2 linked regions of the Pokkaliibacter sp. MBI-7 genome follow. The protein of the gene in region 2 interacts with the protein of the main gene of each other region in a pairwise test. Links are inferred from orthologs where the notes say so. Each region holds a gene or a part of one and is shown on either strand. Other genes may lie near its edges. The genes, in order: QCD60_RS07305 and QCD60_RS09080.

Region 1 (15,116 bases), 420 kb from region 2 along the record:
GCAGGCGCTGCTGCAGCAGATAGGCATGAGGCGACAGCCCCAGTGCCTTGTTGAAACTGCGAATCAGATTGAAGCGGCTGACGCCCACCATCGCGGCCAGCTCGTGCAGTGAAGGTGCCTGCAGCGGCTCATCAGCCAGCCGCTGACGGACCTGCTCCACCGTGGCAGAGGCTGGCATCAGCGGTCTGGCCTGACTATGGTGTGCCAGCAGGTAGACCAGCGTAGAGACCGCACTCTCCTCTGCGGCAAGACGAGCGGCCACATCCACCTGTGCCTGATGCGCCTGTCTGACCGACGTGACTCGCTGAAACAGTTGAACAAACTGCTGCCGCAGGCGCTGATCCTGGGCGACAGGCCGCACCAGACTGAGTTCGGCAGAAAAGGGCAGTTCCAGCTCACTGGCCAGCTCATGCAGTAGCGACGGCTCAAAATACAGCATGCTCCACTGCCGCCCTTCTTCGGCCAGTGGCACACCATCATGCACTTCGCCCGGATTCACCATGATCAGTTCACCGGGGCCGGCCTCCACCCTGCCGCAGCCACTGGCAGAACGCTGGGCACCGCGATGAATCAGTCCGATGCCGTACTGGTCATGACTATGACGGGGGTAATGGCGGTTGCTGTCGATGACCATCGCCTGCGTGTCTGCCAGCAAGGAAGGCAGCATCCTGAGCTGATGTTGACTCACACTACTCTCCCTGAATGAGTTCACGCCTGAGACGATGAGTTATAGCAGATGCCTGAGCGGCCCCAAAAACAAAAAGCGGAGGAGCCTGCGCTCCTCCGCTTTTTGCGTCTTCACAGGCCTGGGGCCTGTTTGTGCAGCAGCTGTATATTCAGCTTTGGTGGAGGTCAGTGCCGCAATGCGACCTGCCTCTTATGGTCATGTTGACTGGCGTCTCACCTGCCACAGGCAGGGTGGAGTGTGCCTTGTGCCGAAGCGTTCCTGCCTCAGGCGATTTTACGCAGTGAAGGCACCTGCGCTGCGGCGTTGATGACCGCCTGCAGGGATGCATTTACCACGTCACGACCGATGGCTACCCCGCACATACGCTGACCTTCCACTGCCAGCAGGATGTAGGCTGCAGCGCGGGACTCAGTGCCCTCGGTCAAGGCATGCTCGGAGTAATCCAGCACGTCGATACGGATGCCGGTTTCGCGCTCCCAGGCATTGGCCAGCGCGGTGATGGCACCTTCGCCCTCACCGGCAATGTGTACGGCGCCGTTCGGCGTCTGCAGCTCAACCCGCAGACTTTCCTGCTGGTCCTGATCCAGCTGGAAGCGCTTGACCTGATAGCCATGGGCAGGCTGCAGGTAATGGCGCTCGAACAGGCTGCGAATCTGATCCGGGCTGATCTCACTGGAGCTCGCTTCGGCTTCGGCCTGAACGCGGCGGCTGAAATCGATCTGCAACCAGCGTGGCAACTGCAAGCCAAGATCACGCTCAAGGAGGTAGGTCACGCCGCCTTTACCGGACTGGCTGTTGATACGGATCACCGCCTCATAGCTGCGACCGAGGTCAGCAGGATCGATGGGCAGATAGGCCACATCCCAGTAGTGATCAGGCTTCTCGGCCACCAGCGACTTGCGTATCGCATCCTGATGGCTGCCGGAGAAGGCTGTGTACACCAGTTCACCTGCATAGGGATGACGCGGATGCAGAGCAATCTGGGTGCAGGCACTGACGGTTGATACGATGGCATCCATGTCAGACAGATCCAGTTCAGGATCAATGCCCTGGCTGTACAGGTTCATCGCCATAGTGACGATATCCATGTTGCCGGTACGCTCACCGTTGCCGAGCAGAGTGCCCTCGATACGATCAGCACCCGCCAGTACTGCCAGCTCTGCCGCTGCAACACCGCAGCCGCGGTCGTTATGGGTGTGAATGGAAATGCTGACATCCTTGCGGCCACGCATGTTACGGCAGAACCATTCGACCTGATCCGCGAATACGTTAGGCGTACTCACTTCGACGGTCGCGGGCAGGTTGATGATCATCGGACGGCCGGTTTCGCGCCACTCATCAATCACCGCATCACAGACTTCCACCGCAAAATCGACTTCGGTGCTGCTGAAGCTTTCCGGTGAATACTGGAAACTCCATTCAGTGTGCGGATAACGTTTTGAATACTCACGCACCCAGCGTGCGCCCTGCACTGCAATGGCTTTGACGCCATCTTTGTCAGTATTGAACACGTACTGGCGCTGAGTGGGGTTGACTGAGTTGTAAACATGCACGATGGCCTGCTTAGAACCTTCCAGCGCCTGATAGGTACGGGCGATCAGGTCTTCGCGAGCCTGAACCAGTACCTGAATGGTCACGTCTTCGGGAATCAGGTTGTTGTCGATCAGTTCACGGACAAAGTCGAAGTCAGGCTGAGAGGCCGCAGGAAATCCCACTTCCACATGTTTGAACCCGATGCGCATCATCAGGTCCCACATCTGCAGCTTTTGTGCAACGGTCATGGGTTCAACCAGCGCCTGGTTACCATCGCGCAGGTCAACCGCGCACCATAGCGGCGCCTTGGTCAGGACCTGATTAGGCCACTGACGATCAGGCATGTTGATGGTTGGTGCGGGGCGGTATTTGCGATGGTCGTAACTCATGATGAATGTCCTGGTGTTGTCCGTTAGTTGAAGTGGCGCCCCGCTGCTCGGTACTCGACTCGTCGACAGACGGTGCGCTGACTTCGGAAAGAATGGGTAGCTCTTCCAGTTACTGACAGTTCGGTGATAACCAATCCTTCAGCCAACTTGCAGTCTCCCGGGTGGAGAGAAAGGGTCGGATGGTGCCTTGTGAGCCCCTGACCAGTCCTGGGCTTCAGTGCTCCGCCGGGGCGGGTTGCTCTGAAGACGGATGTCAGTATACGGATTTTCCAGCAGCAGAAGATTGCTAAAATTGCTGTCTTTTTCTCAAGCTGAGCAACCTTTACTATTAAAAATCCTTTTTAAAGGCAGATTATGACCACTCTTTGAAAAATACATATTACGTATAGCTTTCTACCCTGCCTGATGAGGTTAAATCTGCCTCTATCCCCATGGCATAAACAACAACACCCTCGCTGACGGATCAGACGAGGGTGTTGTAGCTGGCCGTAGGCCAGAGCCTAGCGGCGCAGGTTGTAATCGATCGGCACTACCAGCTCGTTGGGGATACTGTCAGGCGGTGCCGGTAGCGGACTGGCCTGCTGGATCAGCTCCAGCGCGGCATCATCCAGCAATTCAAAACCGGACGAGGTCTTCAGTGAAGCACTCAGCACCTTGCCAGAACGGTCCATGACAAAACGGACATAGACCACACCTTCCTGACGCCTTACCCGGGCCGCTCGAGGATAACGCTTGTGCTTAGCCAGATGTGCCATCAGGTCTCCCTGCCAGCTACGCTGTGCCTGCACCCGTCGCTGCTGCTCGCCGGGATCAACGGCTTTCGGTGCCTTTGGGGTTGCCGGAGGAGCATCCTGCACTGCAGGTGGAGCCGCTTTGGGCTGCTCTTTCTTCGGTGGCTGTTCCTTTGGCTTTTCTACTTTCTTCTCGACTTTCTTCTCTACCTTTTTTTCCACCTTCTTCGGTTTGGGCGGTGGTGGCGGAGGAATAACCACTTCCGGTTTCACCTCCGGTGGTGGAGGGGGCGGAGGCTCAGGCAAGGGTTCAGGCTCGGGAGGTGGTGGCTCCGGTTCGGGTTCCGGCTCCACAACGGGTTCCGGGACCGGCTCAGGCTTGACCACTTCTGGCATTGGCGCCAGCTCAATCATGATTGCTTCCGGTGCCGCCGGTGGATTGGCAGGCAGAGGGGCCGCTTTGACCAGTGGCAGCAGCAGTGCCAGATGCACTCCTGCCACCAGCGTCAGGCCCAGCCCCCAGGCACTGGCACGGCGCAGACTCAGCGGCGGCTGGGCTTCAGGCATGGGATTGTGCACCCCAGAAGCTCTGGCTGCTGCGGGGGAAGGGTTCAGCGGTTCTGTCATTGAGCGCTTCCGACCGTCTCCAGACCCACCAGGCCAATTTTCAGATAACCCGCAGTTCGCAGCTGGTCCATGACCTTCATCAGCTCACCGTAAGGCACGCCTTTATCGGCACGCAGAAACAGGCGCTGCTGATAATCCTTCGCAGTCACCTTATCCAGCACTGCACCCAGCCCCTGCTCCGGCACTTTCTCTTCGCCCACGCTGACACTGAGATCCGCCTGAATGGAGATATAGACGGGTTTGTCAGGGTGAGGTTGCGGTTGTGCCGACGAGGCAGGCAGATCCACCGGTACACTGACGGTGGCCAGCGGTGCTGCCACCATGAAGATGATCAGCAACACCAGAATGACGTCGATAAAGGGCGTAACGTTGATCTCGTGGTTCTCACCCAGATCATCATCACCGTGATGCAGTCCACCTGCCATGATCAGCTCCCTACTTTACGCAGGGGAGTCACCTGTGGCTGGCGATCCAGATCGCGACTGACAATACGCGCCACCTCTGCGGTGGTATCGGCCATGATGGCGCGGTAGCCACCGATACTGCGGGCAAAATGGTTGTAGATGACGACCGCCGGAATGGCTGCCACCAGACCGATCGCAGTGGCCAGCAATGCTTCGGCGATACCCGGCGCCACCACGGCCAGATTGGTGGTTTGCGATTTGGAGATACCGATAAAGCTGTTCATGATGCCCCAGACGGTACCGAACAGACCGACAAAGGGAGAAGTCGAACCGATGGTGGCCAGCACACCGGTACCGACATTGATGCGGCGCGCAGCGGCAGCCTCAATACGATGCAGACGGGATTCGACACGCTCCTTCACCCCACCTTTATCAAAGGCTTCGTGCTTGGCTGACAACACCAGCTCATACTCGGCCGCCTGCACCATGGATGCTGACAGGCAGGTGTCATGTTCAACGGCCTTCAGCCCCTCACGCAGCGTGCCGACCTCACCCAGATTACGCAGGGTGCGGCGAGCGCGTTTCTTCGCTGCAGCAATCTCGATACTTTTCACCAGTGCGATGGTCCAGGTCACGATGGAAGCAAAGGCCAGACCCAGCATGACCGCCTTGACCACCCAGTCAGCGGCCATGAACATACCCATGGGGGTCAGGTCGTGTGGCAGCATGGATGCCACGGCATTGCTGTCGGCAACCGCTCCGGGCAGAGGCTCATTGGTCTGGGAGAGGTCTTCTGGCGCAGAGGCTGATCCCTGCATTGGGGTGTCCGCCGCGGAAACGGCATCGCTGGCAGGAGCAGAAACAGTAGCAGGGCTGGAAGAGGTCGCCGATTCGCTGCTGGCAGGTGCGCTGGTCGATGTAACAGGAGCGGTGAGCGTATCCGATTCAGCGTGGCTCAACGGAGCCAGCACCATGCCAGCACTCAGCCCTACGATCATGGCCCAGCGTTTGGCCATGCCTTTGTTCTGCTCGATATTTTTCATGTGAAATCCCGACGGCGACAGGGCTGCTGGGCGGTTAACCGACGCATTGCCAGTGGCTAACCAAGCTTGCCCATTCGATCCAATAGATTTTACTAATGCTAAAGCTTCTCATTATCTATCACAAGATCAATCTAATGATTGATTCAGATTGTCTCTTGGATCGCAACAAAGCCCTGACAATGCCTAAAGCACAAAATTGCTTTACCATAGCCAAACGCGCATTAATCTGTCGTCCAGACCGCAGGGAGACCAGTAAATGACATTCAATCGTTACGATCGGCGCATCATGGAAGTACTACAGAAGGACGGCCGCATGAGTAATCAGGAGCTGGCAGACAGCATTCAGCTGTCGCCTTCCCCCTGTTTGCGACGGGTCAAACGCCTGGAAGAAGAGGGCATCATCGAGGGCTACAGCGCTCTGCTCAATGCCAAAAAGCTCGGTTTGACCCTGATGGCCTTTATCGGCATCAGTATGGATCGTCATACTCCGGAGCGATTCCAGCGTTTTGAAGAGCTGATTGCCAGCTATCCGGAAGTGCTGGAATGCCACCTGATCACCGGCCAGTCGGCCGACTACCTGTTGAAAGTCATAGTCAAGGATATGGAAGCCTTCCAGCAGTTCCTGCTGAATCGGGTGACCACGATTGAAGGCGTGACCGGGGTGCATTCCAGTTTTGTGATGAAAACCCCTATCAGCAGTACCGCCCTGCCCCTCAACCACCTGACCTGATCATCATGCGATTTGAACTACTGAGCGAGCGCCACGCGCAAGCGCTGCTGGCCTTTGAAGAAAGCAATCAGGCCTGGTTTGAACGGACCATCGAGGCCCGCGAACCGGCATTCTATTCCCTTCAGGGCGTGCGTGAGCATATTGATGAATACGTGCAGCGTTACCATGAAGGCATGATCTATCCGCTGCTGATTGTGAATGAGCAGGGCGAGCTGATGGGCAGAGCCAACCTGCGTCGCTCGCTCAATGATTCGCGCTATGGTTTCGTCGGCTATCGTATCGGTGAAGCCTACTGCGGCCAGGGTGTAGCATCGGCGGCACTGAAGCAGCTGATCCGGGCGGGCTATGAGCAGATGAAGCTGGACCATTTGCGTGCTTTTGCCTCGGTCAGCAATATCGCTTCACAGCGTGTTCTGGAAAAACAGTCCTTTCTGCGCTGCCGCTACGTTCCCCAGCATGCCGTCACTCGCCAGGGACAGCTGGACGCCTGGGAATTCGTGCACTTTGCCAGTATCTGGCGCCGACACTGGCATCGGTGGTTTACTCTCACGCCCGACTGACCCGCTACACGCCCTTCAGCAAACCACTGCGTTTGTCACCTCACCCGCAACCCGGGTTTTACGGTGCAGATAAAGCGCTGCGCTCAGCGTACCCACCAGCACCACCAAAGAGCCGATGATCACTCCCGTCCAGCCACGCCATTCCCAGAAGGGATGCAAATAGATACCGCCGGTACTGGCGCCGGTGTAATAGAACACCAGGTACAGCGAACTGGCACTGGCCTTGGCATGCTGGGCGTTACGGCTGACCCAGCTGCTGTTGGTGGAATGGGCAAAGAAGAAGCCGAAGCTGTTGATAAAGAAACCGAGAATGATGGCCCACAGACTGGGCAGCAGAGTGCAGAGACTGCCCAGCATCAGTACCACGATGCCAAATGCCATGCACAGCGGCTGCGGGAAACGCCTGGCAGCACGACCAGCCAGTGCCGAACCAAGGGTGCCGGTCAGATAGGTCAGAAACAGCATGCCCAGAAAGCGCGGTGATAATGAGTACGGCGCATCACCCAGCACAAAGGTGATATAGCTGTACTGATTGATAAAGATAAAGAAGTTGAATCCGCCGATCAGATAGGCGGTCAGCAGGACGGGGTTGCGCAGGTGATCGAGCATATTGCCGAGCATGGTACGCAGATGAAATGGCCGGGCCTGGAAGTTGCGGGAGCGTGGCAGCAGGGAGGCAAAACTGAGCCATACCACCAGACTGACACCTGCAATCACCAGAAAGGTATTGGCCCAGCCCAGGCTTTCTCCGGCAAAACCACCAATCAGACGCCCACCTATACCACCCAGAGTATTGGCACCAATGTACAGACCGACAGCGGTCATCAGCGCCTCTTTGTCAAACTCATCCCCCATATAGGCCACCGCAATCGCTGGCAACCCACCAAGGAAAAAGCCCTGCACCGCACGCAGTCCCAACAGCATTTCGTAACTGCTGGTCTGCGACAGCGCCAGCGTCGTCACAATCACCCCGGCCATCGTGACAAGCATGATGCCCCGACGCCCCAGCACATCAGACAGCGGCCCGTACACCAGCAGTGATAAGCCCAGCGTCAGGGTGGACACGGTAAAACTGTAGCTGGCGGAAAGAGGAGACACCTGAAAGTCAGCGGCCAGCATGGGCAACAGCGGCTGGGTCACATAAAGGTTGGAGAAAATCATAAAGGAGCCCAGGCACAGAGCCAGGGTGGCACGCCAGTAAGCGCGACTGCCTGCTTGAATCATGATGGCGGTCCTGCGGTAGTGAAGCAGCCCGGAAAGCGGGGCCTACGGCACACTATATCGACCGCTTGGTCATAATAAAAATATATGCAAATTATGATTAGGATAATAAAGTTTTATATTCTGTACGGTTGTGACAGTCTTCCCACTGCAGACCTGACATTCCCCTGCTCTGACGGACCCGCACCATGGAACTCAAACCTCTGCGCTACTTCTATGAGGTCGCACGCCTCGGCAGCTTTACCCGCGCGGCAGAGCTGCTCAATCTCGCCCAGCCAGCAGTCAGCATGGCGATTCGCAAGCTGGAGAATGAACTGGAGCTGACCCTGTTTCATCGTCACGAACGCTCCATTGCCCTGACCGACGAGGGGAAATGTCTGTTCGTTCAGGCAGAAAAAATCCTGCAGGTAGTGGCCGATGCCGAGCTGGAAATGCAGGAGCTGAAGGGGCTGAGCCGCGGCGAAGTGCGGGTGGGTATCCCCAGTATGCTGGGTTCGTTCCACTTCCCTCCCATACTGATGGCATTTCGCCATCGCTATCCCAACCTGACGTTCTCGGTACAGGAAGGCGGCACCTGGCAGCTGCAGCAGATGCTGGAAAAGGGCGAACTGGATCTGGCTGTCATCGAATCGGAAACCATTTCCGACATTCTGGAAGCCCGGACGATTCTGCGCGAGGAAATGCGCGCCACCGTCAGCCGCGAGCACCTCTTTGCCGAGCGCAGTTCGATCACCCTGCAGGAGTTCTTTACCGAAGAGCTGGTGATGTTCAAGCCCGGCTACTTTCACCGCAAGGTACTGGACAGGCTGGCCAGGGAGGTCGGCTGTACACCGAACATCAGCTTTGAGACCAATCTGGTGCCGCTGATCCGCTCCATCGTCAAACAGGGTTTCGGCATTTCCACCCTGCTGAATATGGCCGTGGCAGATGACCCTGATCTGGTCACGGTTTCCTTTGCGCCGCCGATCTTTCTTGATCTGTGCATCGCCTGGCGCAAGGACGGCTATCTGTCGCGGGCCAATCGGGCGTTTGTGGAGTTCCTGCTGGAATCGAGCAGGATGTGAGCCACGACAAAAATAAGAAAAGACAGAAACAAGAAAGGGCACGTTACGTGCCCTTTCTGCTCTGAATCATCGGTGCTTACTTCAGATCCTGCATACGTCTTTCAGCTTAACGATGCTTACGCGGTCTGTCCCTGCTCGCTCAGAGCCTTCTGATGCTCACGCCATGCCTGCTTTTCACGGCGGCGCTCTTCGATGGTGTGTTTCACATCGCCGCCCAGATGGGTTTCGCCACGCTCGGCTGCCAGCTGCATCTGCTTTTCGCGTTCTTCGAAACGGGTCAGCTGCTGTTCACTCAGCTGATCGTGGCACTGGTGGCAACTGACACCTGCCTTGTACTCAGGGCGCAGCTTGTCGGCTTCGGTAATCGGACGACGGCACGCATTGCACTGATCGTACTGGCCTTTTTCCAGCTTGTGATTGACCGCCACACGGTTATCGAACACAAAGCATTCACCTTCCCAAAGGGTATCGGCCTCAGCGACTTCCTCCAGATATTTGAGGATGCCACCTTCGAGGTGATAGACCTCATCGAAGCCCTGCTCCTTGAGGTAGGCGGTGGATTTTTCACAACGAATACCCCCGGTGCAGAACATCGCCACTTTCTTGTGCTTGCCCGGATCGAGGTTCTGCTTCACGTATTCGGGAAACTCGCGAAAGGTTTCGGTCATCGGGTTGATGGCACCTTTAAACGTACCGATCTGCACTTCGTAGTCGTTACGCGTATCGACCAGCAGTACGTCCGGGTCAGAAATCAGAGCATTCCAGTCCTGAGGTTTGACGTAGGTCCCCACCACTTTGTTAGGGTCAATACCTTCAACCCCCATAGTGACGATTTCACGCTTGAGCTTGACCTTGGTGCGGTAGAACGGCAGCACCTCGGTAAAGGATTCTTTATAGGACAGGGCAGCCAGACGAGGGTCGGACTTCAGCCAGGTCAGCAATGCATCAATACCTGCGCGGGAGCCGGCCACAGTACCATTGATCCCCTCTTTCGCCAGCAGCAGGGTACCGCAGACTTCGTTACTCTCCATCACATCCAGTAATGGCTGACGGATGGCTTCAAAATCATCCAGAGCGACGAACTTATACAGCGCACAAACAACAAACTGTGACATCGAACTTCTCCATGCGGTCTGGAACGTAAAACCAGAGCACGACAGCGGGTTAGCAGGCACTTACAATCTCGCCAATCTGAGCCGCTCATGAGCCATGACCGACATCAGGAAGAACGTGAGCACCTGTTCAGAAAGGCGCGCATTCTACCTGCTTCTCTACCTCAGTCCAAGGCTTGCGCCACAATGGCTGGTTATTTTACGACCAGATGTAACTTGCCCGCGACCTGCACCTGCACTACCTGAAAAATGGCGTGATCCCTCGCTACAAAGCCCGCTCCCCCCGCTTCCCCGCTGCGTTTTTTGCTCTATGCTAAGTGAATCTGGCGTTTCGTAACGAACCACAGATTTTGCCGTCATCAGCGGCCAGCCAGCGCTCCTTGTCTGAGCCTGAGTCAGCCCAGTAATGATCTTTTCAGGCAGACCTCAGCGACCCCAACGGACCCGCACGGGAAGTGCGTACCCTCCTGACGCTGAGTAAACCTTTAGCCTTGTTATATAGGAAGTGAGAAATGATACGCGCCTATCTAGCATCGGATCGGACGGCCATAGAAGCGCTATGGGAAGATACCGCCAACGAGATCAGTGCTTTTTACCACCCCGCCTGGCGTAGCTACGAGCGCCTGCAACAACTGGATCAGGTACTGGAGCAGGGAGAAACCTGGGTGTATCTGCATCAGATGCAGGTGGTGGGATTTATCAGTCTGGTCGATACCGAAATTGTCTGCCTGTGCGTCCAACCCGAGCTGCGCGGTAAAGGCATTGGCTGCACCCTGCTTAACTATGTGCGGCAGTTCTTTCCGCACCTGCAGGCAGTCATCTATGAATCCAATCGACAGGGCCGCCACTTCTATGATCGCTATGGTTTTGTCACCCAGCGTCGCTTTACGCAGAATCAGGACGGTCAGGCACTGCTGCTGATGCAGTATCACCCCCACACCACCTTTGACACGGGGTTCCCCTCTTTCGAGTTACCGATGCAGCTGCACTGAGCACGTCAGCCAGACAACGCCTGCTGGCAGTGACGGGCTGGCGCTTTATCACGCTAGCCCGCTGGTAACAGATCGGCAATCCAGCCTACGCCAGCATCGTTCAGTACCCTGAACAACTGGCGGGTGAAGCGCCAGGCTGCAGCATCCATGACCAGATGATGAGTCATGATGCCGGTTGGCTCAGCCGCATCCACCAGCCCCAGACGTCGCTGCTGCAGATGGGTGATCAGGGCCGTGAGCGTGTCAGCTTCCCCGGCGAAGTGAGCAGACGGCTTCCATTTCAGCACATCCACATGAACATTCACCTGTGTCAGGCCGTCCACCTCCGCCGCATCGCGCGGCCCCAGAGTGGATAGACCTCGCAATCCCACCTGATCATGCAGATAAGGCCGCAACGTCGGGGTATAGCGATTCCATGGCGGCACCAGCACAGGCTGAAAACGTCCGGCAAAGTGCTGTTCCAGCAGTTCCCGCCCCTGACGCAACGCATCGATCATGACTGAAAGAGGCCGATGCGCGCCCAGCTCATGTTTACGCTCAGTGGGTGGCGCATGGTTGGTATGATCAAATCCATGCTGCACTATGCCTACCAGACCATGTCCTTGTACGGCTGCCGCCAGTGACGGCTGTACTTTCGCCGGCACCGCTGCCAGCAGCACAGGCACCTGCAGTTCATCACTGATCTGCAACAGATGTTGAAGTTCGGGCACATCCGCTTCCGCATCGTCATCCCGCCACCACAATGTTGGCCGGCGATGGCTCCGTGCCCACAGCCGCAACTCCTGTTCCAGACTTTGCCAGTCAGCCATGACGTTGCTCCAGCAGTGAGCGAATAATATCGCCACTGCGCCTGGCCCCGGCCAGTTGCAGTGACAGTGCGGGAGAACGCTGATGAAGGTCAGCCACCGTCTGGTCAATCACGCTGGCCAGATACTCGGGCTGCAACTCCTGCTCCCGCACCATGGCACAGATTCCCAGGGCCTCCAGCTTGGCGGTACGGGTAATCTGTTCTGTCTCACCTTTGCCTTCAAACGGCACAATGACACTGGGAACACCTGTCAGCAGAATATCCATCAGGGTGTTGTACCCCCCCTGCGAGATGGACAGTGCTGCATTAGCCAGCAGGCCACGGAAGTCGCTGCGTATAGGCTCAAGGACAATGCCGTCCGCCGCCAGCTGCTGCAGGGCCGTAATCTGATCGGCAGGGAGATTGGGGCCGATCAGGACGCGCCAGCGATGTTCACGCAGTACGGTCAGCGGTCGGGCTAATAAAGCTGCCTGCATGATGCCAAAACCCACCGCACCACCACCGGCGGATACGATAACTTCATTCTGCCCCTCAGCTGCAGGACTGACGCTGGTATCCGTTACATAGCCGGTGTAATGCAACGGTATGCTCAGCTGATCACAAAGGCTGAAGCTTTCCGTCAGCGGCACAAAGTCCTGCTGACCATGCACCAGCACACCATCGAAATAATGCTCCAGCAGCTTCAGTGCTTTTTGCTCTTTCTCCAACGGACGGCGCTGCAGAATGTCCCGTGCCGATGACAGGATCAACGGACGCGGCGACATGCTGTGCGCCTGCTGCAGTAAGGGGTCAAGTTCAAAGCGCAGCTGGCCACGGCCGAAAGGGTAACTCTCGATCAGCAACGCATCGGGCTGAATCTGCTCCAGCGCCTGCAGCAGCAGGGACCGCCGGTTGGCCTTGAAGTCGTCATCCAGCGCCTTGCCCTGATCGTCCACCAGACCACTGAACTGCGCATCTGCGGCACGAATCGCTGGCAGACTGATAACGTTGGCCTGACCAAAATTGATACCTGCGACCGCTTCGCCCCCCTGCACCACCCAGACTTCCAGCCCGGCTTGCTGCATACCCAGGCTCAGCTGTGCGGCACGTTTGATGTGGCCAATCCCCAGCAGATGCTGGACGTAAAACATTACCCGCATGGTCTTTCCTAAACTGTAGGTCCGTTGCCCTGAATGTGGGGCTGGGTTTCGGATATGAACAGCTGTCAGTCGATACGTTCGCTGAGCAAGCCTTTAACACGGCACTGCACCTGCTCCAGACCACTCAGCATATTGGCAGGCATGTGTTGTGATGGCGCACTCTGCTGTGGCAGGGCACGCAGGGCGACCAGCATACGCTCGGTGGTATGGGGCTCGCGCGGATCCAGCATACTGAGCAGGCCCAGTTCACTGGCATTGCGGGCTCGTATCAACTGCTCCTGACGCGGTTCTGTACGCGGGATCAGCAAGGCAGGCTTATCAAAGGAAAGTATTTCACAGAAGGTGTTATATCCACCCATCGCCACAATGCCGGCAGCCTCACTCAGCAGACTTTCCAGATTGGCATCGAAGGTAATCATATGTACACCGCGCAGTGGTTCAGCACGGTCCATAAACTGCTGCTGTTCCTGGCTGTTCATGAAGGGGCCAAGCACAAACATGACATCCCAAGGCAAATCGGGGTCGGCTTCGTAGGCACGCAACACCCAGTCCACCATTTCGGCACCATCACCACCACCACCGGGGGTCACCAGTAAATAGGGCCGTTCCACGGTTTCAAGATAACGGGAGCGGGTATGCACCGGCAGCTGACGCTGCAGATAGCCGGTATAAAACATTTTTTCCGGCACACTGGACGGTAGCGGCAGGCCCTGCAGGGGGTTCCCCATGGACTCATCGCCGTACACCCAGATTTCGTCGTAGAGTTCAGCCAGAGCAGGAAAGGCCTGCTTGTGTTCCCACTCTTTGGTCAGTTTGACGGGCTCATCCATCACATCGCGGATACCCAGCACATTGACGCACTCGGTATCGCGCAGCATCCGCAGGGTGGATTCCACCTCACCCTGCAGGCCCAGCGGTTCTTTATCGACGATAAACAGATCGGGCTCAAAGGCCTTGGCGGTGTTGAGAATGATGGACTCACGCAATGCCAGCGTCTGATCAAGGCGGATGTGCAAACCCAGTGAGGTGTAATCGCCATTATGCAGTTTGATCACGCCAGGAATCCGGACAAAATCTACCCGCGCCTTGAAATCAAAACGCCCAATGATAGGTGAGCCGGTGAGGATCAGTACCGATACCCCTTTGTAGCGCTCCACCAGCGCATGAGCCAGGGCGCGGCAACGACGCAGATGCCCCAGACCAAAGCTGTCATGGCTGTAGATCAACACACGGGTATTGTCCAATCGGTACATCGTCTTTTCCCTAGAAGTGGGTTCTAGCGGCATACAACCATCTCACTACCTGAACCGCCCAATCTGTGCGAGTTGACACCATCTGGGGGCATTTTCCTCGGCTCGGCGCGAACGACAGAGCCTAGCACGAATTCCTTTACACTTCCGCTATATAGCGCAACATCTGTTACCGCTTTGCAGGCCATCTACGTTGCCGAATGCGACAGAGCTGGCCCAGCAGGCAATGGCGCAAACAGCGTGACCGGCTCATCCACACCCCGCAGCTCATGACTGCCCATCTGCTGCAACGGCCGCTCCAGCAAACCCGCCATTTCGGCAGAGATCAGCACCGGCTGCTGCAGAAGCTTGGTCATATCTTCAATACGGGCCGTACGGTTGACAGCAGGCCCCATCACCGTGAAGTCCAGCCGGTTTGGCGCCCCGACATTGCCGTATTGCACACTGCCCACATGTAATCCCAGACCAAACAACAGCGGTGGCATTTCCTCTTGTGCACGCTTAAGGTTGATATCATCCATACGTGACAGGGTCGCCAGTGCGGCGGCCACTGCATGATTTGCCGCTTGCGCCAGACTGACCTGCTCACTGACCGGGAATACAATCAGCATGGCATCCCCAATAAAACGCAAAATCTCTCCACCACGGGAAGTCACCTCAGCGGCGACCGTCTCAAAATAGCTGTTGAGAGAATCGAGCAAGGTCTGTGCCGACAAGTGTTCGCTAAGGCTGGTGAAACTGCGCAGATCACTGAACCACAGTGCCGCTTCAATCAGCTCCATGTCGCCTCGCTTGATCTGGCCATTCATGACGCGTCTGGCAATA
Region 2 (15,362 bases):
ATTGCCGGCGAGGAGGCCAGCAGCAGGCCAGAGGCAATGATCAGCAATGCAGAAAAACGTGAACGGGCCATATGAGCTTCTCCTTGCCCTGAGGGAATTGTGACACCCGCGCCGACAGGCGCAGTGCACGACACTGTAGCCTAATCGCCGTACCCCGACACCTCCCTGCTCTGATCTCCCTGCTATCACTTCCCTGCAATGCCCCTCTTAGCGGTTGCGATGCCTGCTATTGACCGATTTCCTCCAGCACCGCCAGTGCATCGGCGGGGATCTGCAGCTGCGCCGCCTGCAGGTTTTCCCGCAGATGTAACGGCGACGATGTACCGGGGATCAGCAGAATATTGGCTGAGCGCTGCAGCAGCCAGGCCAGTGCCACCTGCATCGGCGTGGCCTGCAACTGCGCGGCCACGGTATTGAGCGCTTCCGACTGCAGCGGGCTGAAACCACCCAGCGGGAAGAACGGCACATAGGCGATGCCTTGTGCTGCCAGCAGATCGATCAGCGCATCATCACCACGGTGAGCCAGGTTGTACTGGTTCTGCACACAGACAATCGGCACCATTTTCTGCGCCTCGGCGATCTGCGTGGCGGTGACATTGCTCAGGCCGATATGCCTGATCAGCCCCTGCTGACGCAGCTCGGCCAGCACACTCAACGGCGCCTCCAGCGACCCTTCCGCTGGCCCGTGAATGCCCAGCATGCTGCGCAGATTCACCACTTCCAGCACATCCAGCCCCAGACGACGGCGATTGTCCTCCACTGCCTGGATCAGCTCGGCACGGGAGAACGCGGGCAGCCAGGCCCCCTTGTCATCACGCCGGGCACCGATCTTGGTGACGATACACAGCGCCTCAGGATAGGGATGCAGGCTGTCATGGATCAGCTGGTTGGTGACATAGGGGCCGTAAAAATCCGAGGTGTCGATATGGTTGACGCCCAGGGCGATGGCATCCTGCAGCACCTGCCGGGCCTGCGCCGGATCTTTCGGGGGGCCGAATACGCCGGGGCCGGCCAGTTGCATGGCGCCGTATCCCATGCGACTGACCTGACGATCACCGAGAACAAAATGGCTGGCTGGAATAGCGGGCATAGCAACCTCCGCAACAGATGATCAAAAAACAAGCAAGTGAGTGAGTGAGTGAGTGAGTGAGTGAGTGAAGTGATACTAGCCCTCCGGGGCTTGTGCGACTATCCAGCGCAATCAGCACAGCCTGTGCAGGAAACCGCACAGTGAATGCGCCCCGCCCTGCTACCATGAAGCGGATCATTCGGAGGTATTGTCATGAAAGTTGATCTTGCCGATCTGCATGCCGTTGTTGCCGTGGCTCAGGCCGGTGGCTTTCGCGAGGCCGCCCGCGCCAGCAGCAGCAACCCCTCCCGGCTCAGTACTGCAGTGCGCCGCGCCGAAGAGCAACTGGGTGTACGCCTGTTCCATCGCAACACCCCACCGAGCTGCTGCACCATGCCTGTCTGGGCGGACGTTACAGCACAGGCATGCGGGCCCTGTGGGAGTTCGAGAAAGACGGTGAGGTGATCTGCATTGAGCCTCATGGCCCGCTGACCGTCAGCATCGGCAGTGCGGTCGATCTGGCGGTGGCCGCCGCATTACAGGGCAGTGGCATCATCATGCTGTTCGAAGACTGGCTGCGTCCGCATCTCGACAGCGGTGCGCTGGTGCCCCTGCTGGAACCCTGGTGGCAACGCTTCTCCGGCCCCTACCTGTACTATTCCGGCCGCCGTCTGGTGCCTGCCCCACTGCGGGCCTTTATCGACTTTATCCGCGAACAGGACAGCCAGTGATGCCACCTGCATAAAACTGGACTCACCAGTCTATTCCCAAACCCGCAGCGACCGTTCATACTGCCAAAACTTAAGTGAACTGAATTTACTTAATAGTCACTTAACTGCTGATTACCTGCCAAAACAACGACAACAGCTGCTTTCAGGAGTGGGATATGTCATCAGCACAGGCACTGGACACCCCGATCAGTCATCCCCGCCCGATAACGACGGTCACCGCCGACGGCACCACGCTGCACGGTACTTTCTACCCCGCCGCTGCGCCTCGCAGTACGCCCTCGGCCGTATTGATCTGCAGCGGCACCGGAATCAAGCAGGGCTTCTACCGCAGCTTTGCCCAGTGGCTGAGTGAACGCGGCCACGACGTGCTGACCTTCGACTACCGCGGCATCGGGGCCTCACTGCACGAAACCCATGTGCGTCACAGCAAGGCCCGCAAGCAGGACTGGGGGCAGCAGGATATCCCTGCCATGCTGGAATGGCTGGCCCGTGAATCCGGGCTGGAGCAGGTGACGCTGTTCGGTCACAGTGCCGGAGGCCAGTTCACCGGAGTGATACCCAACTACCAGCGCATCGCGCGGATGGTCGGCGTGGCGTCCTCTACTGGCTATATCGGCTATTCGCCGCTGCATTTCCGCCTGCTGGCCGGTGGCCTGCTGAAGCTGTATATGCCACTGGCCAACGGTGTGCTGGGCTACACACCCTGTCAGTGGATCGGCTGGGGAGAAGACTTGCCACCCGGTGTGGCGCGGCAGTGGTCACAGTGGTGCAGCAGCCCGGGCTATGTGGCCAACGCCCTTGGCACGGACATCCAGCAGGATTACCACCAGCAGCTGCAGCTACCGATGACCTTTATCCATGCCGTTGATGACCCTATCGCTACCCGCGGCAACGTGGCTGATCTGACCCGCCTCTACCCCGCCGCACAGATTGACGTACAGACCCTGATACCGGCGCAGTATGGCCTCAAGCATATAGGGCATATCGACTTTTTCCGCCGTAGTCATCAGGGGCTGTGGCCGCTACTGGCCAGGGCTATCGAGGAATAGATGATGGGATGGGTCACGTGGTGAGGTGAGGTGCGGTTCGTACCTCACCTAACCTCACCCGACAATGCCTCCTCACCAGCCAGATAACGAAGCACCTTCTCCCGATAGACGGCGGTGAACGCAGTGAACCGCACCGATGGATACTGACCTGTGGCGAAAAAATCACTCACCAGAGGGCGAAAGTGGCCGCATTCCCGTTGTCTCTGCGGCACGCTGCCGCTTACGATCCTGCTGCCGTCGGGCGTGGCGTTTCTTGGCCCAGATAATCAGACCGGTCAGCGATAACGTGGCGACCGCCAGCCCCAGCAGGGACATTAGCACTCTGCCCGGTGTACCGATAATGCGCCCGGAATGCAGCGGGAACTGTGCCTGCAGGAAAATATCACCCCAGCTGCCCTGCCCCGGGATCACGCCACCGGCCGCCGCCCCAGTCGTGCTGTCGTAATACAGCCAGGCATTGCCAAGGCCACCATCGCCGTGATCATTGCCGGGAGCGAAGAACCCCACACCATAGAGACCATAGGCCGAGGCATAGAAAAGACCGGCGGCGGGATACGCAAAACCGCGCTGACGGCCATCCTGCTGTGCCCGTGCCACAATCTGCTCACGGCTGAGCGTTGCATCCTGCGCACTGCCAGCCGTACGGGTATCGAAAGCATTAGGGCTGAGCGTGGCAAAACGTGCCACCAGCGGCCGCATCAACTGGGTTTCCAGATTCATCGAGATGGAGGTCAGGGCCAGTACCGCCAGCAGCAGCCACAGCCAGACGCCACCGGAACGATGCAGGTCGAAGTGCAGCTTGTAGCCACCGTCACGCCAGCGAAACTGCAGTGATTTGCGCCAGCTGCGCAGGTTGGGGAAGGACAGCCACAGGGCGATAAAACAGTCGAAGAACCAGACGATGGCAATGCTGCCCATCAGCAACATGCCGGTGTCATAACCGCCTGCCAGCGGCAGGTGCATGCTGTAGTGCAACTTGTAGAGGAAGGGCAACAGGTTTTCCCGGCTGAACGACACCTGTCCCCACATCCGCTGCCCCTGCACCTGTGCCGTGGCCGGATCAACAGCCAGCTGATTGAAGGGCAGGACATAAGGCTGCCCGGTGGCCGGGTCTGTACGTCCTTCCACATAGACCAGCAGGGTATGGCCCGGCTCTTCCGCGAAGGTGACATAGTTAACCCGCAATCGCGGGTCTGTCTGCTCAAGGCGATTGGCAATCTCCAGCCCGCTCAGCACCTGTTGCTGTGGCCCGCTCTGGGCGATAAACAGCCGGGGGTTGAGCCAGGCATCCAGCTCATGATCCCAGGAAATCAGCGCCCCGGTCAGCCCGGACACCAGCAGAAACAGCGCAATCAGCAGCCCGCACCAGCGGTGCAGGCGAACCAGCCAGGGGCGCAGACTCATGTCAGAACTGGTACTTGAATGTGGCGGTGACGTTGCGCTCTTCGCCGAAGTAGCAGTACGACAGGTTATAGCAGGACGCCACATATTCCTTGTTCAGCAGGTTGTTGGCATTGAGGCTGGCTTTCAGCCCTTTCAGCCCCAGCTGGCCGAGGTCGTAGCGCACGGACATATCCACCAGCGTATAGGCCGGTACCTTGAGGGTGTTTTCCTTGTCCGCCCAGCTGGTACCGACATAACGCACGCCGCCACCCAGATTCAGGCCGTGGCTAAAGGCATAATCCGCCCACAGCGAGGCCATGTGACGGGGAGCCTGATTAGGCGTGTTGCCCTCGGTGCCATCCTCGGCACGGGCATAGACGATGTCCGTGTAGGTGTAGCCTGCCATCAGGCTGAGCTGCTCGGTCAGATGGCTCTTGGCCTCCAGCTCCACGCCCTGCGAACGCACCTCGCCGACCGAGGAATACCAGTTGTTCTGCGGCTCCTTGGTGGCTACGTTCTTCTGATTGATATGGAACAGCGCCAGAGTATAGAGGTCATCGCTGTCGTCCGGCTGGAACTTCAGCCCCAGCTCCCACTGTTCGCCTTCGGTCGGCGCCAGCGGCTTGCCGTTCTCGTCGTTGTAGGAGTTGGGATTGAATGACTGTGAATAGCTCAGGTACGGAGCCACGCCGTTGTCGAGCAGGTACAGCGCACCGGCACGGCCACTGAATGCCTGACGACTGTCTGCCGTGGTACCGCCATACAGCCGGTCAGTGACACTGACATCCACCCAGTCCTGACGCCCGCCCAGCGAGAAGCGCCAGGCACCGTAGTCGATCAGATCCTGCACATAGACACCGGTCTGCTCCAGACGGCGATCATAGCTGGTGGTCCAGGTCGGGTAGATGGTCACCGCGCCACCATAGCTGGGGTCAAACACGTCCAGCCCGGTCGCCGTACCGGAGGTCCACAGCACATCCCCCCAGCGACGCTGGTAATCCAGTCCGCCCAGCACCGTGTGATGGCTGCTGCCCCAATCCGCCTCGGCCTGTACCAGGTTGTCGATGGCATAGGCGTGCAGGTTTTCGTCAGCGCCTGAGTAGTAACGGGTCAGCTCGTTACCACTGCTGTAGCCGTAACCGTAGACCTGGCTGTTTTCCACCTTCGAGTCCAGGTAACGCACGTTCTGGCGGAATGACCAGGTATCGTTGAAGCGATGACTGAGCTGGTAGCCCAGCAGCTGTTGTGTGCGGCTGAAGCCATCGTAGGCAGGTTCACCATCGAAGAAATGACTGGAGATGGTTTGGCCGTCACGGCGGGTGATACTGCCGGAAGCAGGCACGCCACTGTGGTAACCACCATTGGGATCATGCTGCAGATACGCCTGCAGTGTCAGGACGGTGTCGTCGCTGAGATGCACATCCAGCGTTGGCGCAATGGCATAGCGCTCTTCCTTGGCATAGTCATACTGGGTGTCGGAGTAATCAGCCAGCCCGACCAGCCGATAGTTGAACTTGCCACTGTTGCCCAGCGGGCCGGAGAAATCGAAGCCGGCCCCGCGCTGCCCCTGCGTCCCCACCGTCAGCTGTACCTCGTGATAGGCCTCATCCAGCGGCTTCTTGCTGGTCAGCGCCACCAGCCCACCGGGCAGGCTGCGGCCATAAAGCACGGAAGACGGGCCTTTGACGATATCGATACGATCAAGAAAGTACGGATCCACCTGCAGGGTACTGTAGGTACCCGCGTCGCCCATGGCCTTGAGGCCGTCGATATAGATGTTGTCGACGCTGCCATCGGCAAAACCGCGCATGACCACATAGTCATAACGGTTGGAAGCACCGATCTGGTTGGTGAACACACCGGGGGTGTAACGCATCGACTGCTGCACCGTCTTGCTGCCCTGATCCTCGATCTGGGCGGCGGTGACCACCGACACCGACTGCGAGGTTTCCAGCAGGGCCTTGCTGGTCTTGGTCGCCACACTGCTGTGGGTCGCCTGATAGCCGTCCACTTCACCAAGGTTGTTACCCAGGCTGAAACTGACATCCAGCGCGGGCAGCAGGGTTTCCCCGGATGAGGTGGTCAGGGGCCGCACGGTATAGGTGCCGTTGGCGGTGGTCTCGACCTGCAGCTGCGTCCCCTGAAGGGCCTCACGCAGAGCCTGTTCGACACTCATGGTGCCCTGCACTGCCTGAGCCTGCAGCCCCTGAACCAGCGAAGGGTCTACCGAGACAGCCTGCCCGCTCTGGTTGGCAATACTGAGCAGCACTTCAGCCAGCGGCCCGGCGGGCACCTGAAATGACTGCACACTGTCGGCCTGCACCTGCAGCGACAGGCTGCCCAGTGCGATGGCCGTGGCCAGCAGGGTGGGCCGCAGAAAGCCTTGCCGGCGTTCAACTGAAGGGGATGAGACAGCCACGACAGTGGCTGCTGCTGGCAAGGAGAAAGTGGATGACATGCTCAAACCTCGTGACACAGGTAATGACCTGTCCGGCGCTGGCCAGCAGCGCGAAGGCGCAGGTGCTAAACAGGGGAAATTTCTGGCTTCTATCAGGGATGTGCAACGAGCCACGCAAAAGTGTTCATGGCCCGGGCATTTTTTTATAAAAAACTACCGGGCAGACCATTCACATCAGAGGGGGAAGAGGCAAAAGACAGCGGTGCCGAAGACAGTGACAAGGCAGCGAGCGAAGGATAAGCAACAAACGACGGGGCAGAACAGACGGCAGCACGGAGCCGCCCCGTTCCTGTCGCCCATTTGGGAACAAGAGATAACGGCAACCGCTCAGGCCGCCTCGATCATCACCAGCAGATCACTGTAATAACTCACCCGGATCGGCAGCGTCTGTGCCAGCGACGTCAGCAGCCGGTCACTGTCATCCAACGGGAAGGCACCAAGCACACGCAACCCGGCTACCTCTGGCGCGACCCGCAGCAGGCCATGTCGATAGGGCCGCAGCGCCGCCACCACTTCCGCCAGTGGCCGGTCACGTACCACCAGCATGCCATGTTGCCAGGCCGCCAGATCCAGCAGGTCGCGCTGCGGCGTACCCACCCGGTCAGCAGTAAACCACAGGCCCTGCCCCTGCTTGAGCCATTGCACCTGACCGGCCTGATTGGCCACCATGGCCCCCTGATCCTGTGCCAGCACCAGTGTCTGATCTTCACCCTGACGTACCATCAGTTGCTGCCCGAGCACCTGTACCTGTCCTTCCGCCGTGCTGACCTGCAGCGGTCGGGCAGCGTCCTCGCTTCCCTGAATTTGCAGTGCCCCACGACGCAAGTACAGCCCACGCCGCTGCTGATCAAACTGCACATCCACCGCCGAACAGGCATCCAGCAGCACCTTGCTGCCATCCGGCAGGCTGAAGCGGCGGCGCTCGGCCACCCCGGTACGCAAATCGGCCAGCCACTGCTGCTGATGCAGCAGCCAGCCACTGCCAGCGGCCAGTCCCGCCAGCATCAGACTGCCTCCCAGCAGCCGTCGCCGTGACAGCCCGCGCACATCGGTATCGGCCATGGCCTGCTGTGGCAGCTGTGCCGGAATATGGTGCTGACGCAGTGGCACCACCGTGCGCCCCAGTGCCTGAGACACCTGCTCCCAGGCCTGACGATGGCTCGTTGAGGCCTCCAGCCAGCGTTGCCAGGCATGCCGCTCGTCGGCACCAACCTCGCCCGACTGCATCTGCACCATCCAGTCAATGGCCTGATCCAGCGCCGTTGGCTGCTCGCCCTGTAGCGGTGAACTGTCACCCATGTCTGACACTCCTTTCATGGCTGCAGCTGGCAGCAGGCGCGGATGGCCGCGTGCATATCACGGCGCACCGTCATCGGGCTGATCTGCAGCTGCTCGGCAATCTGCGCGTAGGTCAGCTGTTCCAGCTGGCTGAGCAGAAACACCTGCCGGGCCCGCTGCGAGACCTCAGCCAGTGCCTGATCGAGCTGTGCCAGGGCTTCAAACACCAGTGCCCGTTCTTCTTCAGACGGCGCCAGCGGCTCCGGCAGACTGGCCAGCACTTCCAGATAGGCCTGTTCCAGATCGCGACGACGCCAGAAGTTGAACAATACCCGTCTGGCAATCACCAGCAGCCAGGCTCGCGGCTCACGGATGTCATCAACCGCGTTGCCTGCAAGTACCTGCACAAAGGTGTCATGGGAAAGATCCGCCGCCAGACTCCGACACCCCAGCTGACGTTTCAGCCAGCCCTGCAGCCACGGCTGATGGGCCTGATACAACTGACCAATATCCAGAGTGTCGGAAGAAGTGACTGACATGGTGGGTGCGAACCAGCAATTGATGAACGTGATGGTCAGTGAAACGGCACTGACGAAACCACAGCAGTTCCAGGAGACAAGAATGCTTTTGAGAATTGTTCGCATCTTATCAATGAAAAAGATCGAAACACAAGGGCAGCAATAAGGCCACGTGCAGCAGATTGCCATCACCCTGAGCCACTGAACACGGGCGCCGGCAAGACAGGGTAAAAAGCACGGCAATAGCAACGACACCGCCGAACACTGCCCCCATCACGCCGGAGTAAATAAATACCCGACAAAGCAGGCTGTTCACAAAACAACCAATCCCGCATTGACTACACTTGCACCTCAGGACGGTTACCGGAGCCAGGGAAGATCACCACGACCATTCACTTACCTGAGGTGCTCGCCATGTTCCTTAATGCTTCTCTGCGCATGAAAACCCTCATGCTGATGGCGGGCAGCCTGCTGCTGATGCTGCTGGTGGCGCTGGCCACGGTCAACTCGCTGTCCAATACCATTCGCAGCTACCGCACCCTGCTGGAACATCCGGTGGCGGCGGCCAATCTGATCAACGAGGCCAATCTGCAGTTCAAGGGGCAGGTGCAGGAATGGAAGGACGTGCTGCTGCGCGGCGCCAATCCTGATGATCAGCACAAGTACTGGGGCCAGTTCGAGAAAGCCGAAGCCACGGTACAAAGCACCCTGAAAAAGATCAGCCAGCTGGATATCGACACCGCCACGCAGGCGGAAATCAGCCAGCTTATCCAGCAGCATCAGCAGCTGGCATTGCGTTACCGCAGCAGCCGCGAAGCCTATCTGGCTGCCAACATGGACCCTACCGCCGGTGACCGCAGTGCCCGTGGTATCGACCGTGAGTTCAGCAGCCATCTGTTGCAGCTGTCGGACAGCCTCAACCAGCATGCCCTGGCCAGCGGTGAACAGCTCAATGCTGCCGCCGACAAGACCATGTGGGCCGGTTTGCTGGTGCTGTGTGTCGCTGCGGTTGTGATCGGCCTGCTCAGCCAGTGGCTGGTCAACCGCTCGCTGGTCAACCCCATCACCCACCTGATTACCCAGATCGACAAACTCAGCGAAGGGCGGCTCGGCGCTCCCATCACGGTGCAGCGGCAGGATGAGCTGGGCACTCTGGCCCGTGCCGCCAACCAGCTGCGCAGCTTCCTTGAGGAAACCTTCACCCGCCTGCAGCACAGCACCGCCGAGCTGGACCGCGCCAGCGGCGAGCTGAATACCATTGCGACCCGTATGGCCAAAGGCAGCCACGATCAGTTTGATCGCACCGATCAGGTGGCCACCGCCATGCAGGAGATGTCGGCCTCCTCTGCCGAGGTGGCCAAACACGCAGGCGATGCGGCCCACGCCGCCGACGAGGCAGAGCACAATGCACAGGAAGGCGGTCAGGTGATGCAGGAAACCATCCGGGCGATGGAAGACATGCTGGTGCAGATCAATCACACCAGTGAGGTGATCCGGCGGCTGGAAGGTGAAAGCACCCGCATCGGCAAGGTACTCGATGTGATTCAGGGCATTGCCGAACAGACCAATCTGCTCGCCCTCAACGCCGCCATTGAAGCCGCCCGGGCGGGGGATACCGGCCGCGGCTTTGCCGTCGTGGCCGATGAGGTGCGCACCCTGGCGCAGCGCACGGCAGAGTCCACTGCGGAGATTCAGCAGATCATCCACAACGTCCAGCATGGTGCCGAAGAAGCTTCCAGAGCCATCGGCAGCGGTCAGTCACGCAGTGAACTGGGGATGCAGCACGTCAACCGCGCCGGTGACCGGCTGCAGCAGATCACCCTGGCCATCGAATCGATTCGCGATATGAACCGGCAGATTGCCACTGCCGCCGAGCAGCAGACCAGCGTGGCGGAAGACATCAGCCGCAATATCACCCAGATCACCGATATTGCCAGCGCCAATCAGGAAGAGGTCAACAATACAGCTCGCGCCAGCAAGAACCTGCACCTGCTGTCCGGCGAGCTGCATGCCCTGACTCAGCGTATTTCTGCCTGACCGCTCCGGGGTCGGATCGCGCCGGGTGCGGGTTGAAGAGCAGCAGTCGCCGCACGTGGGCTGACGGTGACCGTCTGTATTTTCTGCTGCTGGTAGCGGGCCTGCTTGCGCCGGGCTTTGCGTTTTTTCGCCCAGATGATCACCCCGGTCAGCGACAGCATGGCCACCACCAGCCCCATCAGGGAGATGATGATGCGCCCCGGCAAGCCGAGAATGCGCCCCGAATGCAGGGGGAACTGCAGCTGCACAAAGATATCGGCGGCTGTGCCCTGCCAGGGCACCCGGGCCCCCAGCTCAGCGCCGCTATCGCCATCCAGATACAGCCACTTCATCCGCATGCCACCGCCCTCGTGATCATCCCCCGGCTGGAAGAAGCCCACGCCATAGATGCCCCAGGCCGAGGCGTAGAACAGACTGCCCGCCGGCTCACTCCAGCCCCTGTGCCGGGCCAGTTGCCGGGCATCGGCCAGAATCGCCTGCCGGTCGAGCTGCGGCACAATCGGTGCGGTCAGCGGCTGTGGTCGACGCTGGGTAAAGGGGTCCGGGGTCAGGGTCGAGACTTTTTCCAGCAGAGGCCGGAACACTTCGGCATAGAGATTCAGGGATACCGAGGTCAGGGCGAGAATCAGCAGCAGGCTGAATACCCACAGCCCCGCCGCCAGATGCAGGCTGTAATTGAGCCGGAAGGCGCTGGCGTTCCATTTGATCTTCCACGCCGGTGCCCAGCGCTGCCAGAAGCGGCGGGGGTTATCGCTGACCGCCCTGCCGCCCGCCGGTACTGAAGGGGGCGACCGTCGCGACGGCAGGGTCAGGTAAGCAGCGATAAAGGTGTCAAACAGCCAGATCAGCGCTACCCCGCCCATCAGCCAGTAGCCCCAGCGATCAATCCCGGCAAACGCCGGCAGCTGAAAGCTGTAGTGCAGCTTGTAAAGAAACGGCAGCAGGTGTTCGCGGTCCAGTGCGATCCTGCCCCAGTCGCGGGTGCCGACAATGGCGCCGGTCACCGGATTGACGAACACCTGATTGTAATCCAGCTCGTAAAGCTGGCCGGTAGCCGGATTCACTGCCGGTTTGACGTAGTAGACGGCGGCATGGCCCGGCTCAAACTGCAGCGGAAAGAACGACACCCGAATACGCGGATCGTTCGCCTCCAGCTGATCCGCCAGTGCCAGCGGTGACTGATAGGCACCGTGGCTGTCGATATCGTACAGCTGGCCATTCAGCCATTCGTCCAGCTCATGATCCCAGGAGATGATGGCGCCGGTCAGCCCGGCGACAAACAGGAACAGCGCCGACGTCAGCCCCAGCCAGCGATGCAGCTGCGCCATCCACTTTTTCACCCCTGCACCGCCCTTGCTCATCGTCCCGCCTCTTGCTCCATGTACTGGCTGTCTGTTGCTTAACAGGCTGTTGAAAAACGTTATCGAGGCAGCCGAGACAAGGAAAAAACAGGCGAAAAAGCGGAGTTTAGTGGACTAAATGAGCATTTTTAGCCTGTTTTTGACGCGGTATTCGGCAACGCAGATAGATTTTCAACGACCTGTTAAAACTCGGTGGCCAGCGACACCCTGACTTCCCGCGGCGCCCCCTGCGTCAGATAGCCGCCGGTCGCCGAGGCCCAGTAGTTCTCATTCAGCACGTTGTTGACGGTCAGGCGCCAGGTCAGGTCCTGCGCATAGGCGCGCATGCGGTAGCTGGCACCCAGATCAAGCCGGGTCCAGGGGTCAACCCGGAGGTTGTTGGCATCGTCGAGATACTGCGCACCGGTACGGATCACCCGGCCATTCAGCTGCAGCCCGTCCACCGCCGCCACCTGCAGTGCGGCACCGAGGCTGAGGCGATAATCAGGCACGCCCACGGCATCCTTGCCGATATTGCTCTCCACGGTGGAGGCGATAATCTTCGGATCCATCCAGGTCGCACTGCCATTCAGCACCAGCCCGGACAGCGGTTCGCCGTACAGGCTGACCTCCACCCCGCGATTACGCTGTTTGCCATTGGTGGCATACCGATTCGATGCCGTGTCAGTCGAGGCAGAGGGTTTGGTAATTTCAAACAGCGCCACGCTGCCACCGATATGCTCGTAATCCAGTTTGATACCCACTTCATTCTGGCGGGAAATATAGGGGTCCAGCATGGCACCCGCGTTATCCAGCCCTGTCGATGTGGGCGCGGTATCCCCCACCTGCAGCCCTTCAATATGGTTGGCATAGACCGAGATATGCTGCCAGGGCTTGTACACCACCCCCGCCACCGGCGACAGCGCAGACTCCTGGTAGAGGTCACCCTCCAGCGCTCCGGCGTAACTGTAGTTGGCAGACTTGAGCCACTGCTGACGGCCACCGAGCGTCAGCAGCAGACGGTCATCCATAAAGCCCAGGGTGTCAGACAGCGATACCCCATCCATACGTACCCGGGAGCGCACATGGGGGTCATCCCAGTCACCGTCAGCAAACACCGTCGGCTGATAGGCGATATCCACCGGATCATAGATATTGGTCGCCGCATAAGGCCAGGCCATGGTGTAGGCGGTATTGGTACGCCGGGCAAAACCGGAATAACCCAGATTCAGCTGATGGCTGATATCACCGGTCACGAAGTTGCCCCGCACGCCGAGATTACCCGACAGCGACTGCGCCCGGTAGGGCACCCCCAGACGCAGCAGGGTGGCATTGCCGTCATCATCGTTGACCGTGGGCGACGCGTACTGCCCTACTTCCTGAGTCTTGTTGCCACCCAGTGCCGCATAGGCTGTCCACTCCGGAGTAAGCTGATACTCACCGCGCCAGAGCGCGAAGGTGGTTTCCATCTGGCTTTCGGTCCAGCCGGGCGAATAGTTGGTATCGGCGTCCGGTGCATCGGGCACTTTGGTGATAGTGCCTGCATACACCACCGAGCGCCCGGCATCGACATCCTGCTTCTGATAGCCGACATCCAGCGAGGTGTTGAAGCGTTCACCCCGGTAATCCAGACCGACGCTGGCCAGAGTGGTGCGCCGGGATTCGTTGTCGATGGCGGTGTCGCCTTCACGCTGCAACGCATTGACCCGCACACCGAACTGCTGCTCGGCGCCGAAACGGCGGCTGATATCCGCGGACAGACCAGTCTGGGCGCCGTTGCCATAATCCAGCTGCAGACGGGGCAGCGGCTCGTCGCCGGCATGTTTGGGTTCAATATTGACGGTACCGCCGATACCGGTGCCGGTGGGCGACACGCCGTTGAGGAACGCATTAGCGCCCTTGAACAGCTCTACCCGCTCAGCAATGTTGGTAGAGACTATCTGCCGCGGCAGCACACCATACAGGCCACCGTAAGACACATCCTCGCCATTCAGCTCAAAGCCACGGATCACGAATTTTTCTGCGTAGTTGCCATAGCCAAAACCCGATACCACCGAGGCATCGTTATCCAGCACCGCCGCCAGGGTTTCCGCCTGCTGGTCGCGGATCAGCCTGTCGGTGTACCCCACCACACTGAAGGGCACATTGGCCGCCTCCTGTTCACCGAGCACACCCAGCCGCCCGCCTTTGGCCACATAGCCGCCGGCATAGGTATCAGGCAGCACATCACCGCCGGTGCTGACACCCTGACCGGTGATGGATACTGCCGGCAGCAGCAGGTCATCACCGTCCGTCTTTGGGGCAGGTTGCAGGGTAAAGGCGTTGTTGCCGGTCTGCACCGCCACCAGCCCACTGCCCTGCAGCAGCACCCGCAGTGCCGCCGCGGCACTGTAGCTGCCCTGCAAGCCACTGCTCTGCAAACCGGCCGTCATGTCCGGGCGGTACGACAGCAGGATGCCGGCATGCTGGCCGAGCTGATTCAGCGCCGTATCCAGCGGACCGGCGGCAATCTGGAATGACTGCACGGCTTCCTCGGCCTGCACCGGCATGACCGCCAGCAGGGGCATGGCAACGACAGCTGCCGCCAGCAGGCGACGATGGATGGCCAGACTGAGCAGCCTGGGTTGCAGCAGGGAGTGGCGCAGAGGGGTCACAGGAATTCAGCTCCGAGAGAAGGTTTACTATCCCTGTCACCTGAGAATGAAAATCAGCTCAGTGAAATACGCTTTTTTCGCAAAAAAGTTTTTGAGGGTGCCGGATTCCAGCCACGGTGCGGTTCACTGCGTTCACCACACCCTGCGTCATCCCCGAGTCATGCAACGGATAAACCCGCCCTCTGCCATCACCTTATTGGATGTACTGAGGCATAAACCACACCGCAGTCGGACTCACCCCGCAGGATGCGCTGAGGCATAAACCGCACCGCAGCCCTCTGTCACAGCGACACTCGCCGCCGCTCAGTAAGCCGCCGCCAGATTGATCCAATACCGTGTCAGGCGCTGCTGCCGCACCGGTAACAGGGCTTCGATGGCAGCCAGAATGGCATCGGTATCCCGCAGCGGATACGTTCCCGACACCCGCAGCGCGGCAACGCCGTCATCGCAGCCCAGATGGCCACGGCGATAGCGCGCCAGCTCGGCAAGAAACTGGTCCAGACGCTGGTTACGCGCCACCAGCATGCCGTTGAGCCAGGCATCACGGCTGTCCTCCCGCGGCTGTGGGTCGTCGCTGCTGAAGCGCGAGAAACGTGTCTGCTGACCGGCCTGCAGCACCGTGCGACGGCTACCGTCCTGCACTGGCTCGATAGCCACCGCCCCGTCCAGCACAGCCACTTCAGTTTCATCCTGCTGCTGATATACCCGGAAGCGGGTGCCCAGTGCTTCCACCGTGCCCTGCTCGGTACGCACCCGCAGCGGCCGGGGGTCAACCCTCTGGTACCGCTGATGTGCACTTTCCAGCAGCACCTCACCGCGATACAGCCGCAGCCGCCTTTCACTGT

Evidence for each region.
Region 1: the proteins of QCD60_RS09080 (region 2) and QCD60_RS07305 interact in binary tests that used the Escherichia coli proteins (3 or more experiments, as listed by UniProt). The link is inferred for Pokkaliibacter sp. MBI-7 from one-to-one orthologs.

What each region holds. Positions count from the first base shown.
Region 1 is NZ_JARVTG010000001.1:1,618,049-1,633,164, forward strand. Bases 2,040-4,907 are described here. They hold QCD60_RS07305 (energy transducer TonB), read right to left. Parts: upstream 3,969-4,907; coding sequence 3,111-3,968; downstream 2,040-3,110. Other genes in these bases: leuA (2-isopropylmalate synthase), read right to left, coding at 2,040-2,610; exbD (TonB system transport protein ExbD), read right to left, coding at 3,965-4,393; exbB (tonB-system energizer ExbB), read right to left, coding at 4,396-4,907. In the rest of the region: QCD60_RS07295 (AraC family transcriptional regulator), read right to left, coding at 1-688; more of leuA, read right to left, coding at 952-2,039; more of exbB, read right to left, coding at 4,908-5,415; QCD60_RS07320 (Lrp/AsnC family transcriptional regulator), read left to right, coding at 5,672-6,145; QCD60_RS07325 (GNAT family N-acetyltransferase), read left to right, coding at 6,151-6,705; QCD60_RS07330 (MFS transporter), read right to left, coding at 6,721-7,929; QCD60_RS07335 (LysR family transcriptional regulator), read left to right, coding at 8,115-8,990; QCD60_RS07340 (rhodanese-related sulfurtransferase), read right to left, coding at 9,107-10,105; QCD60_RS07345 (GNAT family N-acetyltransferase), read left to right, coding at 10,615-11,094; QCD60_RS07350 (polysaccharide deacetylase family protein), read right to left, coding at 11,148-11,903; QCD60_RS07355 (glycosyltransferase), read right to left, coding at 11,896-13,041; QCD60_RS07360 (glycosyltransferase), read right to left, coding at 13,107-14,294; QCD60_RS07365 (adenylate/guanylate cyclase domain-containing protein), read right to left, coding at 14,480-15,116. UniProt on the Escherichia coli protein: Interacts with outer membrane receptor proteins that carry out high-affinity binding and energy dependent uptake into the periplasmic space of specific substrates such as cobalamin, and various iron compounds (such as iron dicitrate, enterochelin, aerobactin, etc.).
Region 2 is NZ_JARVTG010000001.1:2,034,385-2,049,746, forward strand. Bases 3,973-7,086 are described here. They hold QCD60_RS09080 (TonB-dependent siderophore receptor), read right to left. Parts: upstream 6,691-7,086; coding sequence 4,255-6,690; downstream 3,973-4,254. Other genes in these bases: QCD60_RS09075 (PepSY-associated TM helix domain-containing protein), read right to left, coding at 3,973-4,253; QCD60_RS09085 (FecR domain-containing protein), read right to left, coding at 7,018-7,086. In the rest of the region: QCD60_RS09050 (hypothetical protein), read right to left, coding at 1-71; QCD60_RS09055 (aldo/keto reductase family oxidoreductase), read right to left, coding at 227-1,090; QCD60_RS09060 (hypothetical protein), read right to left, coding at 1,265-1,435; QCD60_RS09065 (LysR substrate-binding domain-containing protein), read left to right, coding at 1,495-1,800; QCD60_RS09070 (alpha/beta fold hydrolase), read left to right, coding at 1,956-2,849; more of QCD60_RS09075, read right to left, coding at 3,012-3,972; more of QCD60_RS09085, read right to left, coding at 7,087-7,989; QCD60_RS09090 (sigma-70 family RNA polymerase sigma factor), read right to left, coding at 8,004-8,507; QCD60_RS09095 (methyl-accepting chemotaxis protein), read left to right, coding at 8,901-10,523; QCD60_RS09100 (PepSY-associated TM helix domain-containing protein), read right to left, coding at 10,505-11,884; QCD60_RS09105 (TonB-dependent receptor), read right to left, coding at 12,067-14,517; QCD60_RS09110 (FecR domain-containing protein), read right to left, coding at 14,821-15,362. UniProt on the Escherichia coli protein: Involved in the uptake of iron in complex with ferrichrome, a hydroxamate-type siderophore. Binds and transports ferrichrome-iron across the outer membrane.